DNA from 4 places in the Rhizobium sp. 01T437 genome. Region 4 is predicted to be linked to each of the others. Evidence: predicted binding sites of a transcription regulator. Region 4 holds the regulator's gene; each other region holds the start of a gene.
What was found. Region 4 encodes LexA, which represses DNA repair genes until DNA is damaged. Its sites were predicted from a motif close to TGTTCNNNNTGTGTTCNG; they were not measured.
Positions count from the first base shown of each region.

Region 1: recA (recombinase RecA) is a predicted target of LexA. The motif match lies at 2,192-2,209, and genes of this name have one in related genera.
Region 2: AC1DM5_RS14780 (2'-5' RNA ligase family protein) is a predicted target of LexA. The motif match lies at 2,169-2,186, and genes of this name have one in related genera.
Region 3: AC1DM5_RS24030 (ImuA family protein) is a predicted target of LexA. The motif match lies at 1,784-1,801, and genes of this name have one in related genera.

Region 1 is NZ_JBFTPM010000001.1:323,349-327,318, forward strand. It holds gene cckA (cell cycle histidine kinase CckA) at 1-126, shown strand, start outside; gene AC1DM5_RS01695 (pseudouridine-5'-phosphate glycosidase) at 205-1,131, opposite strand; gene AC1DM5_RS01700 (carbohydrate kinase family protein) at 1,162-2,106, opposite strand; gene recA (recombinase RecA) at 2,336-3,427, shown strand; gene alaS (alanine--tRNA ligase) at 3,581-3,970, shown strand, end outside.
Region 2 is NZ_JBFTPM010000006.1:350,507-354,476, forward strand. It holds gene guaA (glutamine-hydrolyzing GMP synthase) at 1-983, shown strand, start outside; gene AC1DM5_RS14775 (AAA family ATPase) at 1,364-2,083, shown strand; gene AC1DM5_RS14780 (2'-5' RNA ligase family protein) at 2,259-2,867, shown strand; gene AC1DM5_RS14785 (succinylglutamate desuccinylase/aspartoacylase family protein) at 2,938-3,970, shown strand, end outside.
Region 3 is NZ_JBFTPM010000012.1:115,754-119,723, reverse strand. It holds gene AC1DM5_RS24045 (SOS response-associated peptidase family protein) at 1-320, shown strand, start outside; gene dinB (DNA polymerase IV) at 317-1,408, opposite strand; partial or broken gene AC1DM5_RS24035 (hypothetical protein) at 1,412-1,673, opposite strand; gene AC1DM5_RS24030 (ImuA family protein) at 1,849-2,607, shown strand; gene AC1DM5_RS24025 (Y-family DNA polymerase) at 2,528-3,970, shown strand, end outside.
Region 4 is NZ_JBFTPM010000001.1:602,453-606,422, forward strand. It holds gene AC1DM5_RS03080 (VOC family protein) at 1-775, opposite strand, end outside; gene lexA (transcriptional repressor LexA) at 973-1,698, shown strand; gene AC1DM5_RS03090 (ComEC/Rec2 family competence protein) at 1,679-3,970, opposite strand, start outside.

The sequences.
Region 1 (3,970 bases), 280 kb from region 4:
GTGTCCGGTTACGCAGAGGATGCGTTCGCCCGCAACCTGCCGCCGGAAGCGAAGTTTGGGTTCCTGCCGAAGCCGTTCTCGCTGAAGCAGTTGGCTGTAGCGGTGAAAGAGACGCTGGATAGCTGATATGATTAAGGGGCGCTGTGCGCCCCTCAAGTCATTCCGCGATGGATCGTTGGCGGGGCCAGCCCGCCAGATGTTGGCTTACTCGCCAAGTGCCACAGCAATCTCTGCCGCAAGCCGCGCATTGTTCTCCACCAGCGCAATATTCGTCTTCAGGCTCTGACCGTCGGTCAGGTCGAAGATCGTGCTCAGCAGGTAAGGTGTTACCGCCTTGCCGGTGATTTCGTCGCGCTCGGCGCTATCAAGCGCACGCTCAATGTAGATTTCCATTTCCTCGCGGGCGATTTCATCGGCTTCCGGAACCGGGTTGGCAATCAGCATGCCGCCGTCGATGCCGAGCTGTTCGCGCGTCGTCTGGAAATTGGCGATCGCCGCCGGGCTGTTCAGCGTCAGCGGGCTGCGGATGCCTGATGAACGCGACCAGAAGGCCGGGAATTCGTCGCTTTCATAGGTCACGACCGGCACGCCGCGGGTCTCCAGCACTTCCAGCGTCTTCGGAATATCGAGGATCGCCTTGGCGCCGGCGCAGACGACAATGACGCCGGTGCGGGCGAGCTCTTCGAGGTCGGCGGAGATATCGAACGTTTCTTCAGCGCCGCGATGCACGCCGCCGATGCCGCCGGTCGCGAAGACCTTGATGCCGGCACGTGCGGCCGCAATCATGGTCGCGGCAACCGTGGTGGCACCGGTGCGACGCTCGGCGATCGAGAAGGCGATATCGGCGCGCGATACCTTCATCACGTCTTTGGCCTGAGCAAGCTGTTCCAGCTCGGCGGCCTCGAGGCCGATATGCAGCGTGCCGTGGATGACGGCGATGGTGGCGGGAACGGCACCCTGATCGCGGATGATCGCTTCGACGCTGCGCGCCATCTCGATATTGCCGGGGTAGGGCATGCCATGGGTGATGATGGTCGATTCGAGGGCGACGATCGGGGCGCCGCGCTGCTTGGCGGCGGCCACTTCCTTCGAATAGGAGATCGGCAGCAGGGGCGAGAAGGGTTTGGTCATGATCCGTATCCGTTTATCGATGTTGCCGCTTCATTGCAGAATTCTTGCCGCCGGGACAAGCGAAAGCATGTCGCGGATCAGTTCCCGCGAGAGATTTTCGTTGACGGCGTGCGGTGACTGTACGGTGAGAGCCGCTGCCGCTGCACCATGGCGGACCGCCTCTTCGAGCGGATAGCCGAGCATGAGGGCCGAGAGCGTACCGGCCGCCAGCGAGTCTCCCGCACCCGTGACATCGGCGACATTGTCCGAGATCGGCGGCTGCAAGACAAGCGCCCGCCCGTCCTTGAAAGCGACGAGTTCGCGCTGGCCGCGCGTGACGACCGCTCCGCCGATGCCGATGTCACCGAGCAGGGACGGCCAGCCGGCGGCTTCATCCGGCCGGTGGCCAGCCAGCGCTGCGGCCTCGGCCTCGTTGAGGAATAGATAGTCGATACCTTCGAGGCAGGGCAGGAGGCGCACCACCTTGGCCGGCGAAATAGCAATTGCCGCTACCGGCTTGCCGAGTGCCTTGGCCCTTGCGACGATCGCGGCAGCCGTGTCCTCGGGCAGGTTGGCGTCGAAGAGGATGAAATCGGTGGCGGCGAAGGCGTCACGCACCCAGCGGATCGATAGTCGCCGCGGCACGAAGAAGCGGTAGAGCTCCATGTCGGCCAGTGCGATGACCAGATTGCCGTCCTTCTCGATGATCGCCGTATAGCTTGGCGTCTTGCGGTCGAGGAAGACGAAGGGGCGGTCATTTATTCCTGCAAAATCGGCCGCCTCGCTTACCATCTCGCCGATCGGGTCGCCGCCGCGCGGCGAAATCATCGTCACCTCGAAGCCGAGCCGGGCGAGATTGCGTGCCGCATTGAAGCCGCCACCGCCCGGTTCCTCGAACCATGTTCCAGGGTTGCTGGCGCCGGGTGCCGTCTCCCCGGCAATGCGGCCGCGGCGATCGATATGGGCGCCACCGAGAACAAGAATCTTGCCGCTCATTTCTGCTCTCCCCGAGCGAATCGAATAGGCTCCAAAACGCCGGCATTCAGCGCAAGCGAAGCACTAAGCCGTTGCTTTGCATCGATAAAACAAAAATAGAACACGGGCCGTTTTACCTTTTTCTTTCAATTATTTGCAACCCCATTGCGAAATTAGAACAAATCAGGTACAAACTTCGCATCAGCGGCGACATTGCTAGAGCAGCGTCAATAACCTAAAGGTGGATCGAATGTCTCAGAATTCATTGCGGCTCGTAGAGGACAAATCGGTGGACAAAAGCAAGGCGCTCGAAGCGGCACTCTCACAGATCGAGCGGTCATTCGGCAAGGGCTCGATCATGAAACTCGGCTCGAACGAGAGCATCGTCGAGATCGAAACGGTTTCTACTGGTTCGCTCAGCCTCGATATCGCGCTCGGCATCGGCGGCCTGCCGAAGGGCCGTATCATCGAGATCTACGGTCCGGAAAGTTCTGGTAAAACGACGCTCGCGCTGCAGACCATTGCCGAAGCGCAGAAGAAGGGCGGCATCTGCGCCTTCGTCGACGCCGAACACGCTCTCGATCCTGTCTATGCCCGCAAGCTCGGCGTCGATTTGCAGAACCTCCTGATCTCCCAGCCCGACACCGGCGAGCAAGCGCTTGAAATCACCGATACGCTGGTGCGCTCCGGCGCCATCGACGTCCTCGTCGTCGACTCGGTCGCCGCGTTGACGCCGCGCGCCGAAATCGAAGGCGAAATGGGCGACAGCCTGCCGGGCCTTCAGGCCCGCCTGATGAGCCAGGCGCTGCGAAAGCTGACGGCTTCGATCTCCAAGTCGAACACCATGGTAATCTTCATCAACCAGATCCGCATGAAGATCGGCGTCATGTTCGGCTCACCGGAAACGACGACAGGTGGTAACGCGCTCAAGTTCTATGCCTCCGTCCGCCTCGACATCCGCCGCATCGGCCAGGTCAAGGAGCGCGAAGAGGTGATCGGCAACCAGACGCGCGTCAAGGTCGTCAAGAACAAGATGGCGCCTCCCTTCAAGCAGGTCGAATTCGACATTATGTATGGCGAAGGCGTTTCCAAGACCGGCGAACTCATCGACCTCGGCGTCAAGGCCGGCATCGTCGAGAAGTCGGGCGCCTGGTTCTCCTATAACAGCCAGCGCCTCGGCCAGGGTCGCGAAAACGCCAAGATCTTCCTGCGTGACAATCCGGATCTCGCCCGCGAGATCGAGACGGGGCTGCGCCAGAACGCCGGCCTGATTGCCGACCGCTTCCTGCAGAACGGCGGCCCTGACGCCGGCGACGATGCAGGTGATGCCGGCGACATGTAATTCGCCCTGACCGCTGAGGCAATTCAGCACCGGCCGCGTTCTCTCACGAGAATGCGGCCGGTTTTGTTTGTTTGCTGGACAGTGGCAGGGTCGAACGATAAAAGCCGATGGATTTAATTTTACCTGCCTGCTGGCAGCATCGAAGGGCATGAAATGAGCGGTGTAAACGATATCCGGTCGACCTTCCTCGACTACTTCAAGAAGAACGGCCATGAGGTCGTTCCATCGAGCCCGCTCGTGCCGCGCAATGACCCGACGCTAATGTTCACCAATGCCGGCATGGTACAGTTCAAAAACGTTTTTACCGGCTTGGAAAAGCGTCCCTATTCGACGGCGACGACCTCGCAGAAGTGCGTACGCGCCGGCGGCAAGCATAACGATCTCGACAATGTCGGCTATACTGCGCGCCACCTGACCTTCTTCGAGATGCTCGGCAACTTCTCCTTCGGCGATTATTTCAAGGAGAATGCTATCGAGCTTGCCTGGAAGCTCGTCACCGAAGGCTTTGACCTGCCGAAGAACCGCCTGCTGGTGACGGTCTAT
Region 2 (3,970 bases), on a different contig from region 4:
ACAACATCGCCGGTATCCAGGGCGACTGGACCATGTCGGCGTACCGTCAGAAGGCGGTCGAGGACATTCGCCGCCAAGTCGGCGACAAGCGGGTCATCTGCGCCCTTTCGGGCGGCGTCGACTCCTCAGTCGCGGCTCTGCTCATTCACGAGGCGGTTGGCGACCAGCTAACCTGCATCCTCGTCGACCATGGCCTGATGCGCAAGGACGAGGCCGCAGGCGTGGTCGCCATGTTCCGCGAGCATTACAACCTGCACCTGATCCACGTCGACGCCTCCGACCGCTTCATCGGCGAGCTCGAAGGCGTTTCCGACCCGGAAACCAAGCGCAAGATCATCGGACGCCTGTTCATCGAGACATTCGAGGACGAGGCAAAGAAGCTCGGCGGCGCCGATTTCCTCGGCCAGGGCACACTCTATCCGGATGTGATCGAGTCCGTTTCCTTCACCGGCGGCCCGTCGGTCACCATCAAGTCGCACCACAATGTCGGCGGTCTGCCGGAGCGCATGAAGATGCAACTGGTCGAGCCGCTGCGCGAACTCTTCAAGGATGAGGTGCGCGCGCTCGGCAAGGAACTCGGCCTGCCCGACAGTTTCATCGGCCGCCACCCCTTCCCGGGTCCGGGCCTCGCCATCCGCTGCCCGGGCGGCATCACGCGCGAGAAGCTCGAGATCCTGCGCGAAGCCGATGCAATCTATCTCGACGAGATCCGCAAGGCTGGCCTCTATGATGCGATCTGGCAGGCCTTTGCCGTGCTGCTGCCCGTCCAGACCGTCGGCGTCATGGGCGACGGCCGCACCTACGAATTCGTCTGTGCGCTTCGCGCCGTCACCTCGGTCGACGGCATGACGGCGGATTTCTACCACTACGACATGGAATTCCTCGGCCGTGCCGCGACCCGCATCATCAACGAAGTCCGCGGCATCAACCGTGTCGTTTATGATGTAACAAGCAAGCCGCCCGGCACCATCGAGTGGGAATGACGATCTGGGAGCCCGACACGGGCTCCCGTTCTTGCCTTGGCGCCCGGGACATGTCTGAACGATAGGCTAAGTCACCTGAATAACGGGTGTTTCAGCGTCTAAATCCCGCCATAGCTAAAGCCTTCAATTTATTTGTGAGAAGCCGCCGCCAATTTTTATAGGGCTGCGTGCTGGTTATCTCGGGCGCGGCTGCGCTATCGCCCGCTCCTCACTGATTGCACCCAGAAAAAATCAACCTCAAACGGCATGGCTAAACAGCGCCACGCAAGGTTGCTGTTTGACCTTTTCATCTCATCACTGTGAAAGTCGCTGTTCCTTAAAGCCCGAGACGCGTCTCTCCCAGGGATGACCGCCGCCAACTCATCAACCCGAGGTAATCGATGCCAATTATTACGTTTGCCAATACGAAAGGAGGGGCCGGCAAGACGACGGTCGCTCTCGTTCTTGCCACAGAACTGGCTCGCCGTGGCCATCGCGTTTCCGTTCTGGATGCCGATCCCCAGCAGTGGGCCAGCCGCTGGCACCGTCTGACCGGTGACGCAGCCGAATTCGCCGTCATCTCCGGTGTCAGCGAAGATACGATCGAACAGCAGATCAAGGACCTCAAGAAGCGCGGCGGTTATATCATCATCGACTTGCCGGCCGGTCTGAGCCCGCTGATGGCGAAGGCCATCGGTTTTTCCGATCATGTGATGGTTCCGGTGCAGGGCTGCGCCATGGACGCGGTCGGCGGCGCGCAGGTGCTTGAGATCATGAAGCAGCTTGCTGCCCAGCATGATATCCGCATCCCGCATTCGGTCGTGCTGACGCGCATCAGTTCGATCATCACCACGCGTGCATTGCTGGCGGTCAAGGGTCTGCTCGCAAAGCAGCAGGTCAATGTCATCGACACGGCGCTGATCGAGCGCGCCGCCTATCGCGACATGTTCGTTTCCGGCGGCAGCCTCTATACGATGGATCCTGCCCGTGTCAGCAATCTCGACAAGGCGCAAGACAACGCCCGCTTGCTGRCAGACGATGTTCTTCGTCTCGCACCGCCGAAAGCAGCCCGCGCCAAGCCTTCCAAAAAGGCGGCTGAGGTCCTCAAGAACGCCGCGTAACGCATTCCTCAGCGCTTGATTGACGCCAGCAAACGGCTGCCGCAAAGGTAGCCGTTTCTGTTTTAAATATCCTCACAAAGCTATTTGTTCATGTTTTGTTCTTGACTAAAATGCCAATCCTGGTATGCTCCTCCTTGTCGAAACAAGGAGGCGGGCGATGTAGTCCGTAGTTCAAATGCCTCATTTTCCACTCGATCCGAATAGCGCAGGCCCCCAGAAGAAATCCAATCTTGGCGGGGAATTTCACGACAGGATTTTCTTCGCGCTTCGCCCAGCCATCGAAGCTGCATCCGAGGCGCTGGACATCGCGCAAGTGTATCGCAATAGACATGCTCTGACCGGACCCTCGCGGCCCAACGCGGTGCTTCATGTCACGCTGAACGGCATCGGCGCCTACCGTCGGCTCCCGGATGATATCGTGTTCGGCGCTGAACAAGTCGCCGCGGCAGTGCGTGCCCAGCCGTTCGAAATTGTGCTCGACGAAGCCATGAGCTTCAAGCATCCCGGCCAGCCGCAAGCCTTCGTCATCTGCGGCAGGCAAGAAAACGAAGGCCTGCTGGATCTTCGCAACCAAATTCAAGAAGGTCTCTACGAGGCCGGACTACCCTATAATGTCGGCGGACATCTGACGCCGCACATGACGATGCTCTATGATCGCAAGACCGTTCTGCCTGAAAAGCTTGACCGACCCGTGCGCTGGACAGTCCAGGAGTTCCTGTTGATCCACAGCATCTACGGGAAGAGCGAGCATCACGTCATCAACCGGTGGCCTTTGCTCGGCTGAGCTGCGCTTGCACCGCGGGTGGGGATTCGCATAAAACTCCCCACTCAATATGCACATGCGGAGCAAGATAGTGGACCTTTCAGAGATCATCATCCCGGGCGATACACCCGGCATCGAATGGCGGTTGCCGGTCATGCGTTTCAAGGGAAGCGATCCGGCGGCGCCCAAGGTCTATATCCAGGCCGCATTGCATTCCAATGAACTGCCGGGAACCGCGCTTGCGCATTTTCTCTGCCTTCAACTCAGGCAAGCAGAAAGGGAAAGACGGATCGCCGGCGATATCACGCTCGTGCCGCAGGCAAATCCGATTGGTGCGGCGCAATCGCATTTCGGCGAGCTGCAGGGTCGGTTCGATTTGGGATCGCGGACCAATTTCAATCGGGACTTTCCGCTGATCTCGGTTCGCGACCGGGAGGAGTTGCTTGACGGTCTTGATGATTATCCGGCTACAGATCGATTGAAGCGAGAGCTGTTTCATATGGCGCTCGGAGCCGATCTGGTGCTCGATCTGCATTGCGATGATGAATCTCTGCAATATGCCTATATCGACGAAGCCTTCTGGCCGGAAGCAGCGGACCTTGCCAATGCGCTCGACATGGAAGCGGTGCTGCTTTCGGATGGCGAAAGCTCCGCCTTCGAGGAAGCAGTCGGTTTTGCCTGGAAATATGAGGTGCCGGGCGAGCGCAAGGCCAAGCTTCCGGGCAAGCTTTCGGTGACGGTGGAACTGCGCGGCCGCCGCGACGTCTATCCCGATATGGCCGAGAAAGATGCCGAAGGCCTGCTGCAATTCCTGATCGGGCGCGGTGTCGTCAACGGCGGGGCAGCCGGAGACAAGACCTTCTCCGGACCAGCCGTGCCGCTCGACAACGTCGAGATCCTGCGTGCGCCGCACGGCGGTACCGTGCTCTTCCACCGCAATATCGGCGAGCGTGTCTCGGAAGGAGAGCTTCTGGCGACGATCGTCACCCGGCCCGGTTTTGCCGAGGGCGATATCGATATCCGGGCACCGCAGGACGGGCTGCTGTTGACCCGCACTTCCGACCGGCTAGTGCGCCGGCGCGGCGACCTGATGAAGATTGCCGCCGACAAGCCGAGCAAGGCAA
Region 3 (3,970 bases), on a different contig from region 4:
GATGCCTGGTGCCGGCGTCCCAGTTTCGCCATCGGAGCTTCAGCTTCTCGCTCGCCAACGGCGACTGGTTCTATTTCGCGGGGATCTGGCGGCCTGCGAGCCCCGATTGGCCGGAGGCCTATGCCATCCTGACGACCGAGGCGAATGCCGATATCGCGCCGTTCCACGACCGGCAGATGGTGGTTCTCACCCGCGATCAACGCATGGCCTGGCTCGACGCACTTGTGCCCGAGGACGAAATCCTGCGGCCCCTGTCGGCAGGGACATTTCGGGTCAGGCGCCATTCGACCTCTCCTGTTCAGACAATGCTCGCCGTCTAAAGCGCCAGCCGCAGCTGGGGTTCCGTGAGGGCTGCGCGCCGTTCCAGCGAAGACAGCGACACGCCGAGCAGACGGATCCCTTTTTGCGGCGGGAAGATTGGCGCGAGAAGCAGGTCGACGACCTCCTCGAGATCGGTGATCGCCGGAAGAGCTGACGGAACTGTCTTGCTGCGGGTGATCTGGCTGAAGTCGGCATATTTGACCTTGAGCGTCACCGTCTTTGCGCCAATTTCATTGGCCTCGCAGTAGCCCCAGACCTTTTCGATCAGCGACCGAAGCCCTTCGCGGGCGGGTTCGTAGGAATGAATGTCCTGCGAAAACGTATCCTCTGCGCCGATGGATTTGCGCTCCCGATCCGGCCTGACCTGGCGATTGTCGATGCCGCGGGCGATCCCATAGAAATACGGTCCCGATTTCCCGAAATGCTGGGTGAGAAACTCGAGCGATTGCTGCTTGAGGTCGGCGCCGGTCTCGATTCCGAGCCGATGCAGCTTTTCAGCGGTCGCCGGCCCGACACCGTGGAATTTCTTGACGGGGAGCTGCTCGACGAAGGCCGGGCCGTTCTTCGGCGTGATGACGGCCTGGCCGTTCGGTTTGTTGAGGTCGCTTGCCATCTTGGCCAGAAACTTGTTGTAGGAAATTCCAGCTGACGCGGTAAGCCCCGTTGCCGCCTTGATCCTGGCGCGGATCTCTTCGGCGATCTCGGTTGCAATCTCCATGCCCTTCAGGTTTTCGGTGACGTCGAGATAGGCCTCGTCGAGCGACAAGGGCTCGATCATCGGCGTGTATTCGGCAAAGATCGCCCGGATCTGCATGGAGACAGATTTGTAGACGTCGAAGCGGGGTTTGACGAAGATCAGGTCGGGGCATTTTCGCCGGGCGGTCACCGACGACATGGCGGAATGGACGCCGAAGGCTCTGGCCTCGTAGCTTGCGGCCGCCACCACACCGCGGGCGGCAGGGCTGCCGACGGCAACCGGCAGGCCGCGCAGTTCGGGATTGTCGCGCTGCTCGACAGACGCATAGAAGGCGTCCATGTCGACATGCACGATCTTGCGCGGCCGCTCGCGGCTTCCTTCGTCTGTCATCATCTAGCTTCCATCAGCGGGACCATTTCCCAAACATGGGACGTGTGCCCCACACTTGTCACCCTTGCGCGTCTGCGTTCGCCGGCAGCCCATGGCCGTGCGCCGGCGGATTTCCGCGAAGCTGACACTTGCGCCAAATGCTTTCACCAACAGTTTGCGCCCAGGCGCGCAACGATCGCGGAGGCGGGCAGACGAGTTCCACTGCCAGAATCCTGTGATCTTTCCGTGTAGGGACCGCATCGTCCACAAGCCGCGTTCGGCGCATCCGAAAAATATTCCTTCCCCATCATCCGATTGAATCCACTGGCGATTTTTCTTGCCCGCGCGCGTGCTCAACTTCAGCGGGTTATATGCGTATTGACTCATTTATGCCTTAAGAACAAATACAGAACAGATTCCTGTTACTCAAGCCGAAAACGGGTTGCCGTCAAAAGGAGATCATGAGTTCAGCAGTCGCTTCAAATGCAGTTCTCACCGAGTTACGCGAGAAAATCGCCAATCTGGAAGGGGCGGGCTCGCGCCAACGAAGTGTCCTGCCGTTCGGGGTCAGCGAGATCGATGCTCAGCTGCCGGGAGGGGGGCTCGCCTATGGCGCGCTGCATGAAGTGGCCGGCGGTGGAAATGGGGCGATCGACGGGGTGGCCGCCGCACTCTTCGTCGGCGGCATTGCTGCCCGCACCACCGGCAAGGTGGTGTGGTGCCTGACGCGCTTTGACCTCTTCTTCCCGGCCTTCGCCCAGATCGGCCTTCACCCCGACCGCGTCATCTTCGTTGAGTGCGACAGGCAAGAGACGGTGCTCGCAAGCTTCGAAGAGGCTTTGAGTTATGGCGGCCTCGGCGTCGTCGTCGCTGAACTCGTGCGTCTGCCGATGGCGGCATCGCGCCGCCTGCAGCTTGCCGCGGAAAAGTCGGGGACATTGGGCCTGGTGGTCCGCCGGTGGAGGCGGCAGGCGGAGGCCTCCGACTTCGGCATGCCGAGCGCTGCGACAACCCGCTGGCGCATCTCGGTGCTGCCGTCCGAGCCGCTTGCCGTGCCGGGTGTCGGGCGGGCGCGATGGTTGGCAGAACTGATGCGGGTCAGGGCCGGCGAGGGAGGTGAATTCATTATCGGAGCATGCGATGGCCAGGGTCGTATCTGTCTTTCTTCCGACGCTGCCGACCGACCGGATCAGGCGCGCCGATCCTTCGTTATCCGTTGAAACGCCGCTGGTGGTGATCGCCAGGAGTGGTTCGAAGCGATGGATTGCCGGAGCCGATCGGGCAGCGGCCAAACTTGGCCTTCGTATCGGCATGCCGGCCGCCAAGGCGCAGGCGCTGGTCCAAGGGCTCATGATGATCGACGCCGATCCCGCGGCAGACCTTGCAGCGCTGGAACGGCTGACGCTCTGGGCGCTGTCGCAATACTCTCCTGTCGTCACTATCGATCCTCCCGATGGCATCGCCATGGATACTGAAGGCGCCGATCATCTCCAGGGCGGCGAGGAGCTGATGCTGTCCGGCCTCGTCAATCGCTTGCGCGGCCGGGGGCTCGCTGCCCATGCGGCAATCGCCGACACGTGGGGTGCTGCGCATGCGCTCGCCCGCACCACCCGGCGTGAGACGGTCATAATCGCGCGCGGCGAAACCCAGAAGGCCGTGAACCGGCTGCCGCTGTCGTCGCTGCGATTGCCGTCCGACGCCATTGAAAGCCTGCGAACCCTCGGCTTTGCCACCATCGGCGATCTTGCCGCCACCCCACGTGCGCCATTGACGCTGCGCTTCGGTCCCGAGCTCGGTCGCCGCCTCGACCAGATGTTCGGCCGTATCGCCGAACCGATTGATCCGATCCGCCCAGCGGAGCTTGTCGAGGTCCAAAAATCCTTCGCCGAACCGATCGGAGCGCCCGAGACAATCGAGAAATACGTCACCCGCCTCGTGCGCCAGCTCTGTCTGGAGCTCGAAAAGCGTGGGCTGGGCGTCCGCCGTGCCGACCTCATCGTCCACCGCGTCGACAATAGCATTCAGGCGCTTCGGGCCGGCACCGCCAAATCCGTCCGTGACATCGCCTGGCTGACCAAACTCTTTCGCGATCGCATCGAAAAGATCGAGCCTGGCTTCGGCATCGAGAAGCTCAGTCTTGCTGCCGTCCTCGCCGAGCCGCTGATCGAGGCGCAGTCGGTCTCATCGCTCATTGAAGAACAGATTGCTGATGTGACGCCGCTCATCGACGTGCTCGGCAATCGTGGCGGCCAGCGGATTTTCCGCGTCGCACCGGTCGCAAGCGATGTCCCGGAGCGCAGCGTCCAGCGGATCGGGCCTACGGCCGACGAGGATGGCGCCACCTGGCCGCTGCACTGGCTGCGGCCACCCTGGCTTCTGGCGCGTCCCGAACTGATCGAAGTGATCGCCCTGCTCCCGGATCATCCACCGGTCTCGTTTACCTGGCGCGGCAAGCGGCGGCGGATAAAGCGCGCCGACGGGCCGGAGCGGATCTTTGGCGAATGGTGGAAACGCAGCGCCGAATGGATCGCGGTGCGCGACTACTTCGTCGTCGAGGACGATACCGGTAAGCGATTCTGGATC
Region 4 (3,970 bases):
TCACGGCCAGATCGCCAACGGCAAAGAGGATTGCCCGGCCGCGCAGGCCGCGATCGATATTCGGCGTCGCCAGATCGAAATAGGCCTCCAGCCCCTGCGGGGTCATCAGGCTGATCTTTGCGTTTCCAGTGGGGACCTCCAGCCCGAAACTCGTGACATCAGCAGAAGCGGCTTTTACCGCCGAGCCAACGAACTCGCCGAAGGCTGTCGGGTCAGGGGCTCCGAGCGCGATCTCGGCAATGCCTGTCACGCCGTTGGCGTGGGTCTCCAGCACGTTGCGATCGGTTGGAAGCGGGTTGATGCGCTCGACAGCGAAGAGAAAGAAATCCGGTGCCCGGAGGTCGGCAGCGAAGGCAAGCCGGAAGCCGGCGATGCTTTCCGTGCCATCCGGCATTTTCACTGGGCGTTCGAACTGTAGCACAGAACCAGCACTGATGCTGCCCTTCACGAATCGAGCATGTTCATGCTTCGCATCCGCTGTCGCGAAGGCGATGGCGGACAGTCCCTCGCTACCGCAGCGGAAGCGGAAAGCCTGATTGCGGGCCGTGAAGACATTGCCCTCACGTGCCGTCTCCTCGCTCTCCTCGACGCTCGCGACACCGAGCGGCTCAAGATAGGTTTTGTCGGCAAAGAAAACGCAGGCATTCTCCGTGCCGAAGGGGTGGCGGGCATCGGGCGCGACGGTAAAGCCCAGCTTGCCCAGCCTTTCGCGGGCTAGGTCGATATCGGTAACCGGCAAAACGAGATGATCGATCGGAAGCGTGTCTTGGCTCATCGGTTCTTCTCCCAGCAATCACAAGGAGATGTGCTTCAGCAAGCCTCGTGAAGCAAGGCCAGACAGGCCTAAGGGCGATAAAAATCAAATTCTCGACAGATTGAACAGAAGTTTTACGAAAATTTAGCTACTTGCGGAACACATATGGAACATATAGTGTCCGTTCTGGATTTGTTTCAAGACTGGGGTTAGACGCCATGCTCACGCGCAAACAACAGGAACTCCTTCTTTTCATTCATGAAAGGATGAAGGAGTCAGGCGTTCCACCGTCTTTCGACGAGATGAAGGACGCACTGGATCTGGCCTCGAAATCGGGTATTCACCGGCTGATCACGGCGCTCGAAGAACGCGGCTTCATTCGCCGGCTTCCGAACCGGGCGCGCGCGCTCGAAGTCATCAAACTGCCGGAAGCCTACAGCCCGAGCCTGCAGCCTCGGCGCGGCTTTTCGCCGAGCGTCATCGAGGGCAGCCTCGGCAAGCCCCAGCCCGTAGCACCTCCTGCCTCGGCAAAGCCAGCACCTGCTGCCGATAACGGCAATGCGGTCTCCGTTCCCGTCATGGGCCGCATCGCCGCCGGTGTTCCCATCTCGGCAATCCAGAACAATACGCATGACATCACCGTTCCCGCCGATATGCTCGGCTCCGGTGAACATTATGCGCTCGAAGTTCGCGGCGACTCGATGATCGAAGCCGGCATCTTCGATGGCGACACGGTCATCATCCGCAATGGCAGCACGGCCAATCCGGGTGATATTGTCGTCGCACTCGTCGATGACGAGGAAGCAACGCTCAAGCGCTTCCGCCGCAAGGGCGCATCGATTGCGCTCGAGGCTGCAAACCCCGCTTACGAGACCCGCATTTTCCCGCCGGATCGCGTCAAGGTCCAGGGCAAGCTCGTCGGTCTCATTCGCCGCTATCACTGACCGGTGACAGATTGGCGTCTGCGAATGTGTTGCTGCGCCAATTATAGGCGCGGTGGCGTATCCAGGGTCGCCCCAATGTGTCGAATGCGGTTGCGACCTCAACTCCCTTATCAGTGAATCGAAGTTCGACAGAACCTGTCTTGCGCAGCGTCTCGCCGGTAAAGAGCAGCGCGCCGGAACGACAACGGTCGAAGCGCAATCGGACAGGGGTCACGACAATATCAGCCGTATCGCAAGCTGGCCCGAGATAGGCAGCATTGTCGATGACAGTCAGTTTCTTTCCGTTACCGAGCAAAGTGGTGCACCAGGCGCCCTTCAGGCAGGAGAAGCGTGACGGCGGGCCGACGGCGACTGCCTGTCTCATTGCCGCTCCGGCTTCATTCCGTTGATCGGGTGACAGTTGCAGTCTTTTGCCATCAGGCGCAGTGGGCGCCTTGGCAGTTTGGAGCATAACCGGCTTCCGATGCTCTTCGATGGCAAGTGCCCTATGCCATTGTTCGAAGATGAAGGCGGGCGGCTTTTCACGGTTCGAAGCCATCGCCTCTGCATCGATTATAGCGACCAGACCGCCATCTTCGGAGATGGCGATGTCGGGCATCGCCTCTGACGGAAGCAGTACAATAGCGAGCGTCGAGACCGCGATAATTGCCGTTCCCATGTGCCGCAGCCGGGTTCTGAGCAGGGTCAGCAGCAGAAATCCGAAAACGGCGGTCGGGAAATACCAGCCGGGCAAGCGGCCTACATCTATGTTGCCGCCCCACCCCGCTACTGCCTTTGCGATGGTGATCACCAGATCAAGCCCGAAGCCTACCACCGGCCATAGCCAGCCGTCCAGACCAAACGGCATCAGCAGCATTGCCAGCATCCCGGCCGGCATGACGATGAAGGTGATGACCGGCATGGCCGCGAGATTTGCCGGCAGGCCATAGGCAGTCAGCCGGTGGAAATGCTCGATCGAAAACAGCGCCGTCGAGAAACCACCGATCAGCGACGTCAGGAAAACGCCACCGAAGAAGCCACCAACCATGAAAAAGGGCTTCATGATCGGCAGCTTGGCAAAGGCATTCTCCCGCATCGGCCGCCCCTTCCAGAGGTCGTATCCGGCGACCAGGGCAAGCGTTGCAGCAAAGGACATCTGGAAACTCGGCCCCAGCACCTCCGATGGCGAGACCCCGAGGATCACGAGAGCGGATAGCGCCACGTTTCTGAGACTGATCGACGGCCGGTCGAAGAAGACCGCAACCAGCATAATCGCCATCATGATGAAGGCGCGTTCGGCGGAGACGGCAAAACCCGAGATCAGATAGTAGGCCGTCACCGCAGCGAGCGCGCCGGCCGCCGCGATCTTCTTGATCGGCCATGCCTGGGCAATACCGGGAAAAAGACTGAGGATGACACGCAGGCCGACAAAGAAGATGCCGGCGGAGAGCGCCATATTGAGGCCGGAGATCGCGATGATATGCGCAAGGCCGGATTGCCGCAGCGCCTCCGTCGTTTCATCCGAGATCGCCCGTCTCTCATCGGTGACAAGGGAGGCGGCAAAGGCCCCGGTGTCGCCGGGCAGCGTGGAGCGGATCCGATCGCCAATGCCGCTTCTCAGGCGGTAAAGCCACTCCAGGGTGGTCTCACCGACCGAGCCAGCTTGCTCCGGCTGTTCTGCAACCCTCTTCGGTGCTCCATAGAAGAAGCCGTTGGCACCAATGCCGTCAAAATAGGCATTGAAGGCAAAATCATTGAGGTGGGGGAGTGCTGGTCCTGCCGGAGGCGTGAGACGCGCCCTGCCCTCGATGACGTCGCCGAGTTCGAACGGCTGGGTGGCCCCGCGGACCAGCACGGAGATGCGTTCGGGCGGACGCTTGATCTCAGGAGCATCCGTGCCGGTGACGTCAAGAATATAACGCCAGCGCCCTTGGCCATCGCCTTCTCGGCGTTCGATCCGGCCGGACACCGTTCTCGTTACGGCTGAATCGAGGATCAGGGTCTTTGCCCGCCATGTTTCGATCTGCGCGGAGAGCATTCCACCGGCAAAAAGAAACAGAGCAAGCAGCGTCGCCCGCAGTTTCGTCCGGGCATAACCGCAGAGCGCAACGGCAATAAGGAGAACAAGCAGGCAGAGACCGAGCGACACGGCCGGAAAGTCCGAGGCCGCCAGAAACCAGGTCGCGGCACCCGCACCAAGGAAGACCGGCGAGAAGAGGAGGAGGCGACCGTGGCCGGCCTCTTCGGCGGCCATACGCATCGACGACCCGACGTATCGTTTCGCAACAGTCAC